3 regions of the Streptosporangium sp. NPDC023825 genome follow, and region 3 is predicted to be linked to each of the others. Evidence: riboswitches for the same ligand, from Rfam matches in the RefSeq annotation. Region 3 holds a riboswitch; each other region holds the start of a gene.

Region 1 (6,669 bases), on a different contig from region 3:
GCGCTCCTTCCAGCCCGCCTCGTCGAGCAGCCGGTTGGCCCGCGCCGGGTCGTTGCCGAAGGTCTTCTCCAGCGAGGGGTCGTAGAACTGCGGGCTGCCCTGGCCGATGACGCTCCAGGCCCGCTTGGCGGTGCCCTGGTAGACGGAGTCGAGCACCGCGTCCACGTCGACGGCGTCGCGGAAGGCCTCGCGGACCCGCTTGTCGTCGAACGGGGGGCGGGAGACGTTGAAGTAGTAGGAGAACGCGCTTCCGGAGTTGAGGCTGGTCTCCAGCCTCAGCTCGGGGTCGCTCTTGATGAGGCCGATCTCGGTGGCGGGCACGCCCTCGATCACCTGCACCTGCCCGGAGGTGAGCGCGCCGACCCTGACCGCGGCCTCGGGCAGGAAGCGGTAGGTGATGTCGGCCAGGTGCGCCGGCCCCTGGTGGGCGGCGCCGGTGGGCGGCCAGTTGTAGTCCGGGTTGCGCCTGTAGTGGACCTCCTGGCCGGGGGTGAACCGGTCGAGGATGAACGGCCCGGTGCCGACCACGTCGACGCCGCCCGCCTTGAGGTCCTTGGCGCTCCTCAGCGACTTCGGGGAGACCTGGCCCGCGTACGGGGAGGAGAGGAAGTCGAGGAACAGCCCGTCGGGGGCCTTCAGCGTGACCTTCAGGGTGTGCGGCGCGGTCGCCTCGGCCCTGTCGAAGTTGCGCAGCTGGATGGCGCCGACCGCGGCGTTGTATCCGGGCGAGACGAGCTGGTCGAGGTTGGCCTTCACCGAGGCGGCGTCGAACTTCTCGCCGTCGTGGAAGGTGACGTCGTCGCGGAGCTCGAAGCTGTAGGTCAGCCCGTCCTCGGAGACCTTCCAGGACGTGGCCAGCCACGGCAGGAACTCGCCGTTCCCACCCCGGGCGATCAGCGCGTCGAACTGGTTGTGGACCAGCAGACGGGCCTTGTTCTGGCCCCACTGGTGCGGGTTGAAGGTGATCGGCTGCGTCTCCACCGCCCACACGAGCGACCCGCCATCACCACCGCCGCCCTCACCGCCGGCCGCCGCGCTCGGGGCCCCGCTCCCGGCTCCGCACGCCGTGAGCGCCAGCACCCCGGCGAACGCCAGGGCGCCCCATCGCAACTTCACGTTCTTCTCCTCGTGCTTCGGTACGACATGCCTGTGTACGACGTGCTTTTCCACAACGTGCCTTTGTGCGGCGGGCTCGGACGGCTCGGTGGGGCGCCGGCCGGGACGACCGGCATGATCGGTGCGATCGGGGCGGTTCATGCGACGTGCCGTCGTATCTGGGTTCCGGCGGCCTCGGACAGCACGATCCGGGCGAGGGCGTCGGCGTGGCGGAGGAGCGGGGCGTTGAGGCGGGGCCTGGCGAAGCCGCCGGTGGCCCGGCCGCCGACGACCCAGGGACCGAAGGCGAACCTGCGGGGGTGCGGGGTCCCCGACCTGTCGAGCAGGCGGCGGTCGGCGGGCCGTACGTTCACCAGGCCCGACTCCTCGTCGAGCTCGCCCCGGTCGCGGAGAGCGGCGATGAGCGGGTCGACGGCCCGGCTCACGCTGGGCGCGGGCAGCCTGGCCTCGACGAGGGTGGTGGCCGTCACGCCGCCGGGCACGGTGGGACTCTGTGCCCGCCAGCGCCCGCCGTGGTGGTCGACCTTGAGGTCCGCGCCGAGGAAGGTGACGATCCCCGCCCTGGCCAGGGCGCGCAGCTCCTCCAGCCGGGGTCCCGGCGGGCCGCTGGCGACGTAGCTGAAGAACCCGGCGAACCACGGGTCGGAGACGCCCAGCTCGGCGAGGACACCGTAGACGGAGAGCAGGCCGAGGATCATCGCGTGGTCGGCGCTGTGCGCCGGGTCCGAACGTCGTTGCAGGTCGACGGCGAGATAACCGTGCATCCACTTCTGCAGGCCGGCCTGGTCGCCGAACCGGATGCCGTCCAGCGGCCGGTCGAGCCGGTCGAGGTCGAGCCGGTCCAGGTGCCGGGGCACGGCCTCGCGGATCAGCTTGCGCATCCCGGGACTGCGCCACTCCTCGGCGGCGAAGCCCTCCTCGAACTCCGCCCATCCCAGCTTGACGCGCTCGGGGCGGGCGGTGATGAGCTCGTGGTAGTACGCGAAGGCCAGCTCCTTGGCGACCAGCGGCCACACGTCCCGGCGGAAGTTCCACGGTCCCTCGCCCAGCGCCTCGTGGGTGAGGAAGCGCGGCACCGGCGGGCGGGCGCCCGTGAAGGGGTAACCGGTCTTGGAGTGGTACGGCACGCCGCGCCGCGACCCCACGTGCAGGAGGGGCTCGCGCCCGCTGGGCAGGTAGACCAGTTCCCCGTCGTACTCGCGGACGAACCGGCCGCCCCGACCCGAGGTGAGCAGCACCATCAAATCGACGAAGGCCAGCCCCATCCCCCGCACGATCGCCGGCTCCCCCGCGGGAACGCCGTCGAGGTCGAGGTCCGCCGTGTAGCCAGTGGGCAGGTAGCGCAGCCCCGCGCGCGCGGCCAGATCGGCCAGCGCGCTCTCCTCCCTCGTCGGCGTCACGTCGCCGTGTCCCTGGGCCAGGATCACCGCGTCGGCCTCGATCGTCCGGCCGTCGTCCAGCGTCACCGCCTGCCCGCCGGGGACGTCGGCGAGGTCGACGGCGCGGGCGGCGTGCACGTGCACCCGGACGCCGCGAGGGGCGGTCGCCACCGCCTGCCGGAAGACGTGGGAGAGGTAGCCGTTCTGCGCCGGGCGGGAGGCGAACCTGCCGGGGTCGCCGCCGAGCCACTCGGCCAGCGTGGGCCCGGGGCGGATCGGTCCCTCGCAGCGCACCGACTCGTCGGTGAAGAGCGTCACGTCGGCGGCGGTGGAGTTCATCCAGAGCAGGTCCGGCTGGTCGTGGCGCCACACGCGCCCGCCGCCCGGCGGGTGGGGGTCGATCACGTGGACGTCCAGCGACGGCCAGCCGAGCAGGTCGGCGGCGTTGGCGCAGATGCGCTCCACCAGGCAGGTGCCCGTCGGCCCGGCGCCGACGACGGCGATCGAGGCGCTCATACGGCGGCTCTGCGGTGCGGCTGGTCCCAGTCGGCGTGCAGCGGCTCGACCGGGATCCGCCAGGCGTCGGTCTCGCCCGACGGGCGGGCGATGACGGTGAAGTCGGTGTTCTCGCGGAAGGCGGGGCGGGCGTACAGGTCCCTGGCGTAGGCCCACAGGTTGGGGAAGGCGGTCAGCGGGCGCTCGCTGATCCTGGCCGCCGGGTTGTCGCTCAGGTCGAAGCGCAGCAGGGTCGGCCAGAGCCGCACGTCCGCCTCGGTGATCCCCGAGCCGAACAGGAACCTGCGGTCGGCCAGGCGGGCGTCCAGCTCGTCCAGGAAGGCGACCACGGCCCCGCGCGCCTCGGTGTACGCGGCCTCGGTGGTGGCCGCCGCCACGCGGCCCGCCGCCGTGTTGAGGATCTCGTAGATCCTCGTGTTGAGCTCGTCGATCTCCGGCCTGAGCTCCTCGGGGTAGAGGTCGGCCTCGGGGTCGCCGCCGAACCGGGTGGCCAGGTCGATCGTGATGTCGGGGAAGTCGTTGCTGACGATGCGGCCGGTCGCCCTGTCCCACAGGACCGGCACCGAGACGTGCCCGTCGAAGCCCGGCTCGGTCACCTCGTACGCCTGCCGCAGGATGGTGAACCCGTTGACCGGGTCGGCCCCGCGCCGCTCGCGGAACGCCCACCCGCGCCCGTCGCGCTCGTCGTCGACGTAGGAGAGCGAGACCACGTCCTGGAGGCCCTTGAGGGATCGCACGATGGCCGCGCGCTGCGCGTACGGACAGACGGCCGCGACGTAGAGGTGGTAGCGCCCGGGCTCGGCGGGGAAGGCGGGTGTGCCGATCCGTCCCTGGAAGGGGTAGCGCGGGCCGGGCCTGCCACCGGGCCGGTAGTGGCCGTGGGTGTCGAGGTCGACGGGGCTCGCGTGGTTCAGTGTGCTGGTCTTCGACATGTGGCGCTCCCGGGCATGTCTCGGTGACCCTGGTGAGGGGGTCCGCGCTTGCGGCACGCCCACCGTGCCGCCAGGTCTCCCCCGGGGGCACCCCGCCGCGGTGCGAGGGTTGCCGGTCAGCCAGCCGGGGCTTCTCACTGACACTCTTAACCTATTTAGAAGGTAGGAAATACATAGATCTCTGTCAAGCCTTAGTGTCGGGGAATGTCCTATGAGAGCGTGAACGTGGTCTACCGCAAGTACGACGGGTCACTGCACTGGCATCACCGCGGCCTGCTGCTCGGCGAGGACGAGCACGGGGTGTGGACGGGCTGCGTGGCCGGCTCCAGCGGCCGCAAGGGCGACGGCCCCCCGGTCGCCTGGCCCCATCCGTTCGTGATGCTCTTCCCGCGCGACGCCTGGTGGACGGCCGCCTTCAACGCTGCCCCGAACAAGCACGAGATCTACTGCGACATCTCCACGGTGCCGGAGTGGAAAGACGGCGGGGTCACCATGGTCGACCTGGACCTCGACGTGATCCGGACCCGCCGGAACCTGCTGAAGGGCCGCCCGAGCCGGGTCTTCCTGGACGACGAGGACGAGTTCGAGGAGCACCGGGTCAAGTACGCCTACCCGCCCGGCGTGGTCGAGAACGCCCGTGCCTCGGCCGCCTGGCTGATGGAGGCCGTCACCTCCCGCGCCGCCCCCTTCGGGGACGCGCCGCGCTGGCTCGCCCTGGTCACCTGAGCCCCGGACGGTGGTGCCGGGGGCGGCCCCAGGCGCCCCCGGCACCCCGGCGCTTCCGGCATTCCCGGCACTCCCGCGACCTCAGCGGGCGGGGTGACCTCAGCGGGCGCGGTGGCGGAACATCCTGCCGGAGAAGATCGCCGAGATCAGCAGGAGGCCGCCGCACCAGGCCAGCGCCTTCCACGGGTCGCTCCCCACGGGCCGGTCGAGCAGCAGGCCGCGTACGGACTCGATGATCGGTGTGGCCGGCTGGTTCTCCGCGAACCCGTGCAGCCACGCGGGCATGGTGTGCACCGGGACGAAGGCGCTGCTCGGGTAGGGCAGGAACATCACCAGGAAGGTGAAACCGCCCGCGACCTCCGGTGTCTTGGCCAGCAGGCCGACCAGGGCCGAGACCGCGGACATGGCCAGCACGAACGCCACCAGGACGCCCACCGCCGCCGCCCAGCCGGACAGGCCCGCGTCCGCCCGGAAGCCGAGCAGGAACGCGACGGCGAACACGATGGCGAGCGAGGTGAGGTTGCGCACGGTGCCGGCGGCCACGTGCCCGCCCAGGAACGCACCGCCGCCGACGTCCATCGACCTGAACCTGTCGACGATCCCCCGGCTCATGTCGTGGCTGACGGCGACCGCCGTCAGGGAGGCGCCGTAGGAGGCGCACATGACGAGGATGCCGGGGACGGCGTAGGTGACGTAGTCGACGCCGGTCTGGATCGCGCCGCCGAACAGGTAGACGAACAGCAGCATGACCAGGACGGGCAGCAGGAACGAGGTGAGCAGCGCGTCGAGGTTGCGCAGCGACAGGCGGACGGCACGGCCGGTCATCACCGGCCAGGCGGTGAGGTCAGACACCGGCCCGCTCCCTGTCCGTCAGCGCGAGGAACGCGTCGTCGAGCGTGGCGCCGCGCACGGTGAACCTCTTGACCGCCGAACGCCCCGGGTCCACCTCGTCCAGCAGGGCGCGGATCCCCGTGGCGCTCCCGTCGACGGCCGCCCCGACGGTCAGCGTGGCGAGATCGGTGTGGACGGCACGCGCCCCGAGAAGGCGCGTCACCTCGGCGAACGACCGCGCGTCGGACAGGACGAGGTCCAGCCGCCAGGCGGCGACCCTCGCCTTGAGCTCGTCGGCGGTGCCCTCCGCCACCACCCTCCCGCCGTCGAGCAGCGCGATCCTGTCGGCCAGGCTGTCGGCCTCCTCCAGATACTGGGTGGTCAGGAAGACCGTGGTGCCCGAGCCGGCGAGCTGCGTGATCACCTCCCACATCGCCTGCCTGCTCCGCACGTCGAGACCGGTGGTCGGCTCGTCGAGAAAGATCACCGACGGCGCGCCGACCAGCCCCGCGGCCAGGTCCAGCCGGCGCCACATGCCGCCCGAGTACGTGCCGACCCGCCGCCTCCCCGCCTCGACCAGGTCGAACCGCTCCAGCAGCTCGGCCGCCCTGCGGCGGGCCGCCGCGCGCGACAGGCCGGACAGGCGCCCCATCATCCGCAGGTTCTCCTCGCCGGTGAGCAGCTCGTCGACCGCCGCGTGCTGGCCGGTCAGGCTGATGGCGCGGCGGACCCGGCGGCGGTCGCGCACGACGTCGAACCCGGCCACCGTGGCCCGTCCCGCGTCCGGCCTGACCAGCGTCGCCAGGGTGCGCACGGTCGTGGTCTTGCCCGCGCCGTTCGAACCGAGCAGCGCGTACACGCTGCCCCTGGCGACGCGCAGGTCGACACCGGCCAGGACGGCGACCCGGCCGTAGGACTTGGTGAGGCCGACGACCTCTATCGCTGGTTCCACTACCCCTCCTGCGTATGGCGTACGCTCTACTGTTTATGGCATACGCGGCATTGCGTAAGGTATACACTCGCAGGAAAGGACGGTCAAGCCCGGGAGCGCGATGGAAGTGCCGGAGAGCGTGGAGATCGCCTGGGGGCTGCGCGAGCGGCCCGGCAAGGGACCCAAACGCACCCTGAGCCTGGAGCACATCGTGGAGGCGGCCCTGCGGGTGGGCTCC
Region 2 (6,669 bases), on a different contig from region 3:
CCTTGGCGACCAGGTTCATGCCGTCGCGGATCGGGTTGACCAGCAGCACGTCGGCCAGCCGGTAGGCGGCCAGCGAGCGCGGGTAGTCGTCGTCGACGTTGAGGATCAGCGGGTCCCAGTCCTCGGTGGCGTACTCGTCCTCGATCTCCTCGGCGCAGCGCTGCACCGCCGCGGTGTACTCGCGGTACTCGGGCAGGTCGTGCCGGGACGGGTAGGCGAAGGCGAGGTGGGTGACCCGGCCGTGCCACTCCGGGTGGGCCGCGAGGAACTGCTTGTAGGCGACCAGGCCCCGCACGATGTTCTTCGACAGCTCGGTCCTGTCGATCCGCACGATCAGCCTGCGGTCGCCCACCTGGGCGCGGAGCGCGGCCATGTGCGACTCCACGTCGGGCTCGGACGCCCGCGTCCAGAGCGCCTTGCCGTCCACGCCCAGGCTGTGGGTGCCGATCCGGGTCGTCCTGCCCGCGTGCGTGACGGTGCGCTCCCCGCGGTCGACCCGCGCGCCGAGCACCGTCTCGCAGCAGTCCATGAACGCCCCGCCCCAGCGGGCGGTGAGGAAGCCCGCGTGGTCGGCGCCCAGGATGCCCTCGAGGAGCTCGGTCGCGACGTCGTCGGGGAGCAGGTTGAAGTATTCGGGCGGCGCCCACGGCGTGTGCGAGAAGTGCGCCACCCGCAGGTCGGGGCGCTCCCCCCTGAGCATGGCCGGGACCAGGCTCAGGTGGTAGTCCTGCACCATCACCCGCGCCCCGTGCGGGGCCTCCTCGGCCAGCGCCATCGCGAACGCCTCGTTGTAGGACTGGTACGACTCCCACTCCCGGCGGAACCTGGCGTCGAAGTAGGGCCTGTTGGGGATGTCGTAGAGGAGGTGGTGGACGAACCAGAGGGTGGAGTTGGCGACCGCGTTGTACGCGCGGTGGAAGGTCGCCGGGGGGATGTCGAGCATCCGCAGCGCCCCGGTGTCGTAGCCCGCCTGGTCGAGCCGGCCGCCGGGGGCCAGCCGCACGGCGCCGCGGTCGCCGTCGGACAGCGCCGCGCAGACCCACAGGACGCCGAGGTCTTTCGCGACCTCCGACAGGCCGGAGACCAGGCCGCCACCTCCCCTGCGCATGGACAGCGAACCGTCCTCGGAGAGGGTGAAGGAGACGGGACCTCGGTTGGAGGCCACCAGGATCGCGCTCATCGATTCTCCTTGAGCGTGGAGACCCCAAGGTTAACCGGCACCTCGTCGGGATGTCCTCGCTCTTCAAATCAAGGAAGGAACGGCGTCCATCGAATTGTGTCAGCTCTTGTCAGCAGGTGGAGTGATGAGCCCCGCTCTATCACCCTTTTTGTGGCGATGAGGGAGGGTCACCATCCGCGACCCCCGACCGTAGGATGTCCAGCGACCGTGACCGCTGATGGGGGCCCGTGATGGCGCTGGACGAGACGACCGAGGACCTGGCCCGATCGGCCGCCCAGGGCGACCACCGCGCTCTCGGCGAGCTGCTGAAGCGGATCGAGCCCGCCGTGCTCAGGCACTGCGGCCGGATCCTCCCCTTCCGGCAGGACGCCGAGGAGGCCTGCCAGGACACCCTGCTCGCGGTGGCGCGCAACATCGGCCGCTTCGAGGGTCGCGCCCGGTTCAGCACCTGGCTGCACATCGTGACCGCCAACTGCGCCAGGACCACCTACCGCTCGCTGAAGCGCCGCGCGGCCGAGCAGAGCTCCGACGAGCTGCCGCTGCAGAAGCCGGACGTCGCCCGGGTCAGCGTGATCGCCGGGTCCCGGCTGGACCTGCTCGACGCGATGGAGGCGCTGGAGGCCGAGAAGCCGGAACTGGCCCAGGCGCTGGTGCTGCGCGACATCTGCCAGCTCGACTACAACGAGGTGGCCGAGCAGCTGCGCATCCCGCTGGGCACCGCCAAGTCGCGCATCCACCAGGCGCGCAAGTACGTCCAGGGCGCCCTGGGCGACGCCTACGGCTTCTGACCGCCGCCCGGCCTCTGACGGGCTGCCCGCCAGGCCGGAACCGGTCGAGGAGCACTCTCCGCGTGGCGCGCGGCCCTGACGGCCTCACCTGATTTAGGGTGGCGTTGCCCACGTCGCGTGATCAATCGGTGACATGTGGCGATCTCCCCTCACGCTGTGCACGCCGAGGTCGAGGAGAGACCACATGTTCCGCAGACACGCCGTTTCCACGGCATGCGTCCTGGCGGCCACCGCACTTGCCCTGGCCGCCGTACCGGCCGGCGCCGAACGCGGGGCGGCCGCCCCGGCCGCGCCCGCCGCCCCGTCCGCCACCACGGCCGAGTGGGCCATGTCGGCCGCGCGGAAACCGCCGCCGGGCATGCTGGAAGCACTCGAGCGCGACCTCGGCCTGACCCCGGCCCAGGCCCAGGCCCGGCTGCTCAACGAGGCCCGCCTGACCCCGGTCGCGCTACAGATGGCCAGGAGGCTCGGCCCCCGTTTCGGCGGCACCTGGCTGCGAGGAACCAGCGCGCACACCCTGGTGGTGGCCACCACCAGCGCCGCCGACATCCCGACGATCCTCGACGCGGGTGCCCAGGCCGAGGTCGTCCCCAGGTCGCTGGTGGAGCTCACCGCGATCAAGCAGGCGGTCGACGACAGCCTGCCCCCGCAGCCGCTCGTGTCGAGCGCGCGCTTCGTCGACGTGAAGAGGAACAAGGTGGTCGTCCTCTCCCCACAGCCCGAGGCTGCCATAAACGTCATCGAGAGCGCCGGGGTGGACGGAGCGGCGGTAGTCGTGCTGCCCTCCACCGAGGTTCCCCAGCCGCTGTACGACCTGGTGGGCGGCAACGCCTACTACATCGGCGTCACCAGCCGCTGCTCGGTCGGCTTCTCGGTGCTCAAGGGCACCCAGAACGGTTTCGTCACCGCTGGCCACTGCGGCAGGACCGGCAACGCCACCACCGGCTTCAACCGCGTCGCCCAAGGCACCTTCCAGGGATCGGTCTTCCCCGGCAGCGACTACGCCTGGGTCTTGGCCAACACCAACTGGACGGCCACCCCGACGGTCGACAACGGCCAGGGCGGCACCGTGCCCGTCGCCGGCGCCCGGATCGCCATCGAGGGTGCCTCGGTCTGCCGGTCGGGCTCCACCACCGACTGGCACTGCGGTCTCATCCAGCAGCGCGACGCCAGCATCACCTACCCCCAGGGCACCGTCAACGGGCTGACCCGAACCACCGTCTGCGCCGAACCCGGCGACTCCGGAGGTTCGTTCATCTCCGTCGACCAGGCCCAGGGCGTCACCTCCGGCGGCTCCGGAGACTGCAGCCAGGGCGGCACCACCTACTTCCAGCCGATCGCCCCGATCCTCACCGCGTACGGCCTGACCCTGAGGACCACGGCGGGCAACCCGCCGCCGCCGGTCACGGGCACCTGCACCGGCTTCCCCAACACCTACACCGGCACCCTGGCCGCCGGCCGATCCGTCTACCAGCCGAGGGGCCTGTACTACAGGTTGACCGTCGGAGGTCTCCAGACCGCCTGCCTGGACGGCTCCGACGGCACCGACTTCGACCTGTACCTGCAGAAGTGGAACGGCAGCACCTGGCCGGTCGTCGCCACCTCCGACAGCGCGGGTCCCGACGAGAGCATCTCCTACACCGGCACGCCCGGCTACTACCGCTACCGGGTGGTCTCCGCGGCCGGCTCCGGCCCCTACACCCTGGGGTTCCGGGTGCCGAGTGCCGTGACCGCCCCGGCGGGTCGCCTCCCGTAGCGACGACCGGCAGGGGGCGGGGCCCCCGCCGGGCCCGCGATCACCGAGGATCGCCGGGTCCGGCGGGGGCCCCGCCTGCCGTCCGGGCGTGCGCCGCGCGCCTCGCGACCGGCGGCCCGAAGACGGTTGTCCGTTGGATAACACGCCATGTCTCGCACAGTGAGACAGGGAGTCAGGAGGGAGGCAGGGCGGGGTAGAGTGCTGAGGACCTGCGCGTCAGGTTTCCAACTGAATATTTGCTCATCCAGAGGGGTGGAGGGACCGGCCCTGCGAAGCCCCGGCAACCATCCCGGTTCAAGACTCGTGATCTGAACGAGGTCGGCCGGGACAGGTGCCAATTCCGGTCTGTGACCAGGGTGGTCCGCAGACGAAGATGAGGGAAAGGCCTCGCTTCATGGCGCTCGCAACCACTGAGAACAACACCACCACCTCCTCCGGTCGTGCCGGCGACGCGCGAGAGCGGCGCTTCGGCCCCGCCGTCGCCCTGTCCTGCCGGGAGTGCGGTGCCCGCTACGACCTCGGCCCCAGCTTCGCCTGTGACGAGTGTTTCGGGCCCCTTGAGATCGCGTACGACTTCGGGCGTGTGACCCGGGAGCGGATCGCCGAGGGGCCGACCAACATCTGGCGCTACCGCTCGCTGCTGCCCGTCCCCGACGACGTGGCCGCCAAGCCCAACATGGCGCCCGGCTGGACCAAGCTCGTCAACGCCGGCAACCTCGCCCGCGAGCTGGGCATCCGCTCCCTGCACGTGAAGGACGACTCCGGCAACCCCACGCACTCCTTCAAGGACCGCGTGGTGGCCATCGCCGTCGAGGCCGCCCGCAACTTCGGTTTCCACACCCTCTCCTGCTCCTCCACCGGCAACCTGGCCGGCGCCGTGACCGCCGCCGCCGCGCGGGCCGGGCTGGACGCCTGCGTGTTCATCCCCTCCGACCTGGAGCAGGCCAAGATCGTCATGGCCTCCGTGTACGGCGGCAGGCTCATCGGCATCGAGGGCACCTACGACGACGTGAACCGCTTCTGCTCCGAGCTCATCGGTGACGAGCTGGGCGACCAGTGGGGCTTCGTCAACGTCAACCTCCGGCCCTACTACGCGGAGGGGTCCAAGACCCTGGCCTACGAGATCGCCGAGCAGCTCGGCTGGCGCATCCCCGACCAGATCGTCATCCCGGTCGCGTCGGGCTCGCAGCTCACGAAGATCGACAAGGGCTTCAAGGAGCTGATCGCGCTCGGCCTGGTCGAGGACAGGCCGTACAAGATCTTCGCGGCCCAGGCCGAGGGGTGCTCCCCGGTCTCCGCCGCCTACAAGGCGGGCCACGACGTGATCCGCCCGGTCAAGCCGGACACGATCGCCAAGTCGCTGGCGATCGGCAACCCGGCCGACGGCCCGTACGTCCTGGACATCGCCCGCCGCACCGGCGGCGCGGTCGAGGACGTCACCGACGCCGAGATCGTCGACGCGATCCGGCTGCTGGCCAGGACCGAGGGCATCTTCGCCGAGACCGCCGGAGGCGTCGTCGTCGGGGTGCTGCGCAAGCTGGTCGCCTCGGGCACGCTCGACCCCGACGCCGAGACCGTGGTCCTCAACACCGGCGACGGTCTCAAGACCCTTGACGCGGTGGCCGCGGAGGCGCGCCCGACCGCGGTGATTCGGCCTTCTCTTGACGCATTCCGTGCGGCTATCGCCTAGAAATCGTGAAAGGTACTGAATTATGAGCGTTTCTGTGCGGATTCCGACGATTCTCCGGACTTACACCGATGGTGCCGCCGAGGTGAACGGAGAGGGTGAGACCCTGCGCGATGTTCTTCAGAAGCTCGACGCGGACTTCCCGGGGATCGGCGCCCGGATTCTTGATGAATCGGGAAAGATCCGACGTTTTGTCAACGTCTATGTGGGGGATGAGGACGTCCGTTTTGTCGACAACCTCGACACGGCCACGCCCTCCGGCGTTCAGGTCTCCATCATCCCGGCGGTGGCCGGAGGCTGATCCTCCCGCCCTGAGGCGGCCCTGACCGCCCCGCGCCGCCCCCGGGGCGCCCGCGACTCCACGGCACCCGCCCGGCTCCGGCCGGGCGGGTGCCGTGTTTTATGACGCAAGCTCATATTCAGGGACTTAGATGGGTCATGTAACCCTTAACTAACTAATAGTGATAGTGAAACTCTCTTCTCGTACTAAAAGCTCTCGTAAAGCGGTAGTTTGGTGCTTGACTCTGTTGCCCTACCGCTTCCCACAGGTATGGTCGGAACGATCGCCGCGGCGAAGTCCGCCCCGGCGATTGAGGACTTCGCGAGAGGAATGGGCGTCGTCCTTAAGACCAGTAAGAGGAGTCGCAAGTGGCGCAGGGCACCGTCAAATGGTTCAACGCGGACAAGGGCTACGGCTTCATCGCGGTAGACGGTGGTAAGGATGTGTTCGTCCATTACTCCGCGATCATGATGGACGGCTATCGTGCCCTCGAGCAGGGCCAGCGGGTCGAGTTCGAGATCACCCAAGGTCAGAAAGGTCCCCAGGCGGAGTCCGTCCGGGCGGTCTGACGTGGCCGTTTCGTGAATTCGCAGGGAAGAGCCGGTGGATCCCGCGGTATCGCAGTCCGCTGGATCCTCACCGCCCAGGCCCGGCTCGCTTCCCGACAAGGCGAGCCGGGCCTTCGCGTCGCGCGGTAGGGGCGGCTGCAGGGGACGCGTGGTCGCACGGGGTACGCGGCGGCCGGGTGGGGTGCGGGGCGGTGGCGCGCGCTCACGCGGAGACGCCGCGCAGGGACCTCAGGGGCGCGCAGGGACGCTGTGAGCGCGCCGGTGTAGCACGGAGAGCCCGCCGGGTGGCGCGGAGCCGCGGGCGGGTCGGCGCGAAGCGCGCGCCGGATGGCACGGAGCCCGCCGGGTGGCACGGAGCCGCGCGGCGGGTGGCGCGGAGCGCGCGGCGGGTGGCGCGGCGGACCGGTGA
Region 3 (6,669 bases):
ACCCGTAGCGCAGCCGTAGCACGTCGACGACGAGCGCCGCCCCCGCCAGCCAGATCAGGGCCAGTACGTCGTAGTGCCGGTGCAGCCAGAGCGAGATCGGGAGCAGGGCGATCAGCACGAGGTAGACGCCGATGAACCAGAGCGGGCTGATGACGAGCAGGACCACGCGGTCCATCCACTCGATCCCGAACGCCCACGCCACGAGCGCGCCGAACACGATCCAGGTACCGGCCAGCGCCAGCGCGGGGATCGCGAGGCTCCGGATGCGCCGCCACACGAAGGTGCCGATGCCGACCCCGCGCTCGCAGGCCCGGTTCCACGACAGCAGGTGGACGTGTCCGCCCACGTAGAAGAAGAGCGGCAGCACCTGCAGCAGCCACGTCAGGATCCACAGCCCCGAGGTGAAGCCCAGCGGGCTCGTCGGTGAGGGGCCGTCGGGGCCCCACTGCAGGATCGTGAAGGCCCAGTGCCACACGACCACGACGATCAGGCTGAACGCGCGCAGCCAGTCGACGTACCGGTCCCGCCGTGGCCCGCCCCCGGCCGGAGGGACCTCTGGCGGCACGGGCTCCGAGGTCGCGGTGGCGGGAGGTCCGGCGGTTCCGGTCGCGGCGGGTCCGGGGGCTCCCGGAACGGGAGTGGCGGGAGGTGCGGGAAGCGTGGAGGGGGCGGGGGGTGCCGGGGGTGTGGGGAGCGTGGAGGGGGCGGGGGGAGCCGCCCTCTCCTGATCCTCACCGGGTTCGATCATGCGGTTCCAACCGTGCCTTACTCGTCACTTGTCGATGTCGCCGACGACGAAGAACATCGAGCCCAGGATGGCGACCATGTCCGCGAGCAGGTGGCCGGGAAGCATCTCGCGCAGCACCTGGACGTTGTTGAAGGAGGCCGAGCGGAGCTTCATCCGCCACGGCGTCTTCTCCCCGCGCGAGACCAGGTAGTAGCCGTTCAGGCCGAGCGGGCTCTCCGTCCAGGCGTAGGTGTGGCCCTCGGGGACCTTCAGCACCTTGGGCAGGCGCTGGTTGACCGGCCCGGGGGGCAGGTCGAGGAGCCGTTCCACGCAGGCGTCGGCCAGGTCGAGGGAGACCTTCACCTGTTCCAGCAGCACCTCGAAGCGGGCGTGGCAGTCTCCCGCCGACCGGGTGACGACCTTCACCGGCAGCTCGCCGTAGGCGAGGTACGGCTCGTCCCTGCGCAGGTCGACGTCGACGCCGGAGGCGCGGGCGATGGGGCCGCTCACGCCGTACTGCATGATCGTCTCGCGGTCGAGGACGCCCACCCCGCGCGTGCGGGCGAGGAAGATCTCGTTCCCGGCGATCAGGTTCTCGATGTCGGGCAGCCGTCGCCGCACGTCGGCCACGGCCTGGGCGACCCGGCCCGTCCACCCTGAAGGGATCTCCTCCTTCAGGCCGCCGACCCGGTTGAACATGTAGTGCATGCGCCCGCCGGAGATCTCCTCCATCACGGCCTGGAGGGTCTCGCGCTCCCGGAACGCGTAGAAGACCGGGGTGATCGCGCCGAGCTCCAGCGGGTAGGAGCCGAGGAACATCAGGTGGCTGAGCACCCGGTTGAGCTCGGCCATCAGCGTGCGCGTCCAGACCGCCCTGACCGGCACCTCCATGCCGAGCATCCGCTCCACCGCGAGCACGACGCCCAGCTCGTTGGCGAACGCCGACAGCCAGTCGTGCCGGTTGGCCAGCACGATGATCTGCCGGTAGTCGCGCACCTCGAAGAGCTTCTCCGCGCCCCGGTGCATGTAGCCCACGATCGGCTCGGCCGAGCCGATCCGTTCCCCGTCCAGGGTGAGCCGCAGCCGCAGCACGCCGTGCGTGGACGGGTGCTGCGGCCCGATGTTGAGGATCATGTCCTCGGTCGCGAGCTCCTTGCCGTGCGCCCCCCGCACGGCCTCGGCCCCGGCTCCCAGCCCCACGTTCAGCTCACGGGGCGCGCCTTCAGTCATAGGGCCATGCTGTCACGTCAGCCGCGCGAGGCAAGATCCCGCAGGGCGCCGATCAACCGGTCGACGTGCTCGGAGGTGGTACCGATGCCGATGGAGGCGCGGACGGCGGAGGCGGTGACGTCGTCGCAGCCGCCGTCCTTGGCGCCCAGCAGGTGTCGTACGAAGGGGTGGGCGCAGAACTTGCCGTCGCGGACGCCGATGCCGTGGTCGCCGGACAGGGCCTCGGCGACCTCGCGGGCGGTGAAGCCGTCCACCACGAAGGAGACGATGCCGACGCGCGGGTGGTCCGGGCCCCACAGGGACAGCTCGTGCACGCCGGGGACGGAGGCGAGGCCCGCGCGCAGGCGCCCGAGGAGGCGCTCCTCCTCGCGGACCAGCGGGGTCCAGCCGGTGGCGGTCAGGGCGTCGCAGGCCGCGGCGAGCGCGACGGCGCCCAGCACGTTCGGGGTTCCCGCCTCGTGCCGCGCCTCGGGGTCGTCGTGCCACTCGGTGCCGTCGTCGTTCACGGCCTTCACCGCGCCGCCGCCCCGCAGGTACGGCTCGGCCTCGGCCAGCCAGTCGGAACGGCCGATCAGCGCGCCGGTGCCGAACGGCGCGTAGAGCTTGTGGCCGGAGAAGACCACGTAGTCCAGGTCGAGCGCCGTCAGGTTGAGGCTGCGGTGCGGGACGAGCTGCGCGGCGTCGACGAGGACGCGGGCCCCGTGGCGGTGGGCGATGTGGGCCAGCGCGGCGATCGGCCAGAGCTCTCCGGTGACGTTGGAGGCGGCGGTCACGACCAGCAGCTTGGGGCCGTCGATCGAGGCGAGCGCGTCGTCGGCGGCGCGGACGGCCTCGCCGGGGAAGGCGGGGGCCGCCAGCCGCACGACCCGCTCCCAGGGCAGCAGCGAGGCGTGGTGCTCGGTGTCGAAGACCACGGCGGTGGTGCCCTCGGGCAGGCTGCGGGCCAGCAGGTTGGTCGCGTCCGTGGTGTTGCGGGTGAAGATCACCGAGTCGTCGGGACGGGCGCCGACGAAGGCGCGCACCGTGTGCCTGGCCTGCTCGTAGCGGGCCGTGGTCAGCTGGGACGCGTACCCGGCGCCGCGGTGGACGCTGGAGTAGGCCGGGAGCGCGGCGGCGACGGCGGCGCTCACCGGCTCCAGACAGGGGGCGCTCGCGGCGTAGTCGAGGTTGGCGTAGCGGACGAGCCTGCCGCCCCTGACCGGGACCTCCAGGTCCGAGCCGAGCACGGCCGGGATCGGGCGGTCACCGGACACGCCGGATACATGGGTCTCGGGGACGGTCACCGGAGCGACGGCGGCGCTCTCTGGGGTGCTCTCGGGGGTGCTGAGGATCGTCAGGGTGGACATGCCAGGGCTCCTTCGAGGTCATCGGACCCCAACCCATGACACAGGTGCCTGGAGCCCGCGCTTGCCCGGCACACCTCGTGCCGGACCAGGTCCTCACCCGGGGCACCCCGCCGCGGACGCGAGGGTTGCCGGCCAGCGAGCCGGGGCTTGTCACTGGCACTCATGACCTACGGGGGAACTATAACCGACACCCCGCAGTGCCCCGCAAGTCCGAAACGTGATCAACCCGATATCGGGGCAGGAGCGAGCGCTGCCGGGACCGCCCGGCGAATTTGCCAGCGAAGCGTGATGAGAGGGAAGGAACTCGGAGCGTCTCCCGGTCGTCCTGGGAGTCAGCCGAAGAAGCGTTCGGGCAGCCAGCCGACGGTGTGCGGGCGTCGGCCGACGAAGGAGAAAGCAATGGACTGGGTGACCAGCCCGGAGATATGGATAGGCTTCTTCACCCTTGTCGCCCTGGAGATCGTCCTGGGAATCGACAACATCATCTTCATCTCGATCCTGGTGGGCAAGCTCCCGCCCGAGCAGCGCGACAAGGCCCGCAAGCTCGGCCTCGCCGTCGCCCTGATCAGCCGCCTCCTGCTGCTGCTGGCGCTGTCGTGGGTGGTGAGGCTCACCGAACCGATGTTCGAGGTCTTCGGCCAGGGGATATCGGGGCGCGACCTGATCCTGATACTCGGCGGCCTGTTCCTGCTGGCCAAGAGCGTCCACGAGATGCACGGCAGTTTGGAGGGCGACTCCGGCCACTCCGAGGGCAAGGTCGCCTCGTCCTTCACCTCGGTGATCATCCAGATCATGATCCTCGACGTCGTCTTCTCGCTCGACTCGGTGATCACCGCGGTCGGCATGGTCGACGAGCTGGGTGTCATGATCGCGGCCGTCATCGTCTCGGTCATCGTGATGCTGGTCGCCTCCGGGCCGATCAGCCGCTTCGTGGACCGGCACCCGAGCATCAAGATGCTCGCCCTGTCCTTCCTGGTGCTGGTCGGCGTCGTGCTCATCGCCGAGGGGTTCGAGCAGCACATCTCCAAGGGCTACATCTACTTCGCGATGGCGTTCTCGCTGCTGGTGGAGCTGCTGAACATCCGGATGCGCGGCAAGGCGAGGCGGAAGCCGGTCGAGCTGCGTTCCCGCTACGAGACCGAGGGAGTCGAGGGAACCGAGGGAGCCGAGGGCGGGGCCGGCCCGGAGACGCCGGTGGTTCAGGGGGCTCCGGCGGGCCGGGCGGACGAGCCGGCCGAAGGAGGGAAGCCGGGCGAGCGGGCCGGATCCTGAACCGGGGATTACCGAGCGGGCCGGATCCTGAACCGGGGATTACGATGCTTACGTGCGCTTTGATCCCTGGAATCCGGAATTCGTCGCCCACCCCTATGACGTCTACGACGAGCTGAGGCGGGAGCGGCCGGTCAGCTTCTTCGAGCCGACCGGCCAGTGGCTGGTGGCCAGGCACGCCGACGTCAACGCGCTGCTGCGGGATCGCAGGCTCGGCCGCTCCTACCTGCACGTGGCCTCGCACCAGGAGTTCGGCAGGCCGGACGACCCCGAGTTCCAGGACCCGTTCTGGCGGGTGATCAGGGCGGGAATGCTCGATGTCGAGCCGCCGGTGCACACCAGGCTCCGGCGGCTGGTGTCGAAGGCGTTCACCCCCCGCATGGTCGAGGCGCTCCGCCCCAAGGTCGCCCGCATGGCCGGGGAACTGGTGGACGCCTTCGTCGAGCGCGGCGGCGGAGACCTGATCGCCGAGGTCGCCGAGCCGCTCCCGGTCACCGTGATCGCCGAGATGCTCGGCGTCCCCGAGGCCGACCGGCACCTGCTGCGGCCCTGGTCGGCCGACATCTGCGGCATGTACGAGCTCCAGCCGTCGGTCGAGGCCCAGCACACGGCCGTACGGGCGGCCGAGGAGTTCTCCGCCTACCTCGTCGAGCTGGCCCGCGCCCGCAGGGCCGACCCCGGCGACGACCTGATCAGCGCGCTCGCCCTGGTGGCCGACGAGGGTGACAGGCTCACCGAGGAGGAGCTGGTCGGCACCTGCGTGCTGCTGCTCAACGCCGGGCACGAGGCCACCGTCAACGTCACCGGCAACGGCTGGTGGTCGCTGTTCCGCAACCCGGCCGAGCTGGACCGGCTCCGTGCCGACCACGCCCTGCTGCCCACGGCGGTCGAGGAGCTGATGCGCTGGGACACCCCGCTGCAGATGTTCGAGCGCTGGGTGCTGGAGGACATCTCGGTGGGCGGGGTCGACATCCCGCGCGGCACCGAGGTGGCGCTGCTGTTCGGCTCGGCCAACCGTGATCCCGAGGTCTTCGCCGACCCCGCCCGCCTGGACGTGGGCCGGGCCGACAACCCGCACATCTCCTTCGGCGCCGGGATCCACTTCTGCCTCGGGGCACCGCTGGCCAGGGTCGAGCTGATCGAGTCCTTCGGCGCCCTGCTGCGCAAGGCCCCGAAGATGGAACTCGCCGCCGAGCCTGCCTGGGGGCCGGGCTACGTCATCCGGGGTCTCACCTCCCTCGACGTGCGGGTCTGAACCGGCCTGGAACGAAGCGGTCGAAGCGGCCGAAGAAGTGATCGAAACGGCCCAAGCGGACGGGTCGCGGGTGTGCCCGGCCCGTGCCGTCCGCCGACGAGGGCACGGCGGCCGGGCGGCGTACCCCGCCGGCCCCGCCGGGCTCGCCGCCCGGGCCGCGGACCCCGCCGGAACGACGCCGGTTCCGCGGGTCAGAGACGGCTCTGCGACAGCCAGCCGAACCCGCCGAGACCGCTCGCGGCGATGAGCTCCGCCTCCTCCGAGGCCCTCGCGAGGGCCTGCAGGTAACCGCGAGGGTCGTTCCTGGCCTGCTCGACCGGCGGGCGGCCTCCGGTGATCCCGAGAGCGCGCAACGCCTCGCGCTGCGTGGTCAGCGCCGTCGTGACGGCTCCGGCGCTCTCGCCGGAGGCCGCGCAGGCGTCGAGCGCCACGTGGGCGGTGATGTCGCACGAGCCGTCGGGCACGGGCGCGACCATCGCCCCGTCCCGGTAGCCGGCCAGCGTGCCGTACGGCGGCCGGTCGTCCAGGGCGTGGGAGTAGTCGATCGCGATCGCCCGGCCGCGCGCCAGCCGTACGATCACCGACGCCCAGGCCCTGTCGCGCGGCCTGCCGATCTCGGCCCGCTCCCCGATGGCCCGCATCGGCCACCATCGGTCCAGCCAGGCGAGATCCGCCTCGGAGGGCCTGCCACCGAGGCGCTCCTCACCGTCGGTGACGTTGACCATGACCAGCCGGGGCCCGTCTGCCGTCTGCTCCGCGATGTCGACCGGCACGTTGTCGAGCCACTCGTTGGCGATCACCAGCCCGTGGATCCCGTCCGGCGCGGCCCTCGACCAGACGAT

Evidence for each region. Region 3 has a riboswitch for S-adenosylmethionine ahead of AB0G15_RS15400 (aminotransferase class V-fold PLP-dependent enzyme). Riboswitches for the same ligand answer to the same signal wherever they lie in the genome.
Region 1: another riboswitch for S-adenosylmethionine. It lies ahead of AB0G15_RS31045 (glutathione S-transferase C-terminal domain-containing protein); the one in region 3 lies ahead of AB0G15_RS15400 (aminotransferase class V-fold PLP-dependent enzyme).
Region 2: another riboswitch for S-adenosylmethionine. It lies ahead of thrC (threonine synthase); the one in region 3 lies ahead of AB0G15_RS15400 (aminotransferase class V-fold PLP-dependent enzyme).

Annotation. Positions count from the first base shown of each region.
Region 1 is NZ_JBFAAE010000047.1:28,849-35,517, reverse strand. Features, by position in the region: gene AB0G15_RS31055 (ABC transporter substrate-binding protein) at 1-1,116, opposite strand, end outside; gene AB0G15_RS31050 (FAD/NAD(P)-binding protein) at 1,254-3,011, opposite strand; gene AB0G15_RS31045 (glutathione S-transferase C-terminal domain-containing protein) at 3,008-3,943, opposite strand; SAM riboswitch class IV at 3,983-4,095, opposite strand; gene AB0G15_RS31040 (DUF402 domain-containing protein) at 4,148-4,669, shown strand; gene AB0G15_RS31035 (ABC transporter permease) at 4,769-5,521, opposite strand; gene AB0G15_RS31030 (ATP-binding cassette domain-containing protein) at 5,514-6,452, opposite strand; gene AB0G15_RS31025 (TetR/AcrR family transcriptional regulator) at 6,553-6,669, shown strand, end outside.
Region 2 is NZ_JBFAAE010000096.1:14,140-20,808, forward strand. Features, by position in the region: gene AB0G15_RS41180 (trehalose-6-phosphate synthase) at 1-1,180, opposite strand, end outside; gene AB0G15_RS41185 (RNA polymerase sigma factor) at 1,411-1,968, shown strand; gene AB0G15_RS41190 (S1 family peptidase) at 2,153-3,724, shown strand; SAM riboswitch class I at 3,962-4,104, shown strand; gene thrC (threonine synthase) at 4,119-5,414, shown strand; gene AB0G15_RS41200 (MoaD/ThiS family protein) at 5,437-5,712, shown strand; gene AB0G15_RS41205 (cold-shock protein) at 6,060-6,260, shown strand.
Region 3 is NZ_JBFAAE010000014.1:76,473-83,141, forward strand. Features, by position in the region: gene AB0G15_RS15390 (acyltransferase) at 1-565, opposite strand, end outside; gene AB0G15_RS15395 (NADH-quinone oxidoreductase subunit D) at 773-1,957, opposite strand; gene AB0G15_RS15400 (aminotransferase class V-fold PLP-dependent enzyme) at 1,975-3,303, opposite strand; SAM riboswitch class IV at 3,356-3,471, opposite strand; gene AB0G15_RS15405 (TerC family protein) at 3,703-4,575, shown strand; gene AB0G15_RS15410 (cytochrome P450) at 4,628-5,827, shown strand; gene AB0G15_RS15415 (SAM-dependent methyltransferase) at 6,019-6,669, opposite strand, start outside.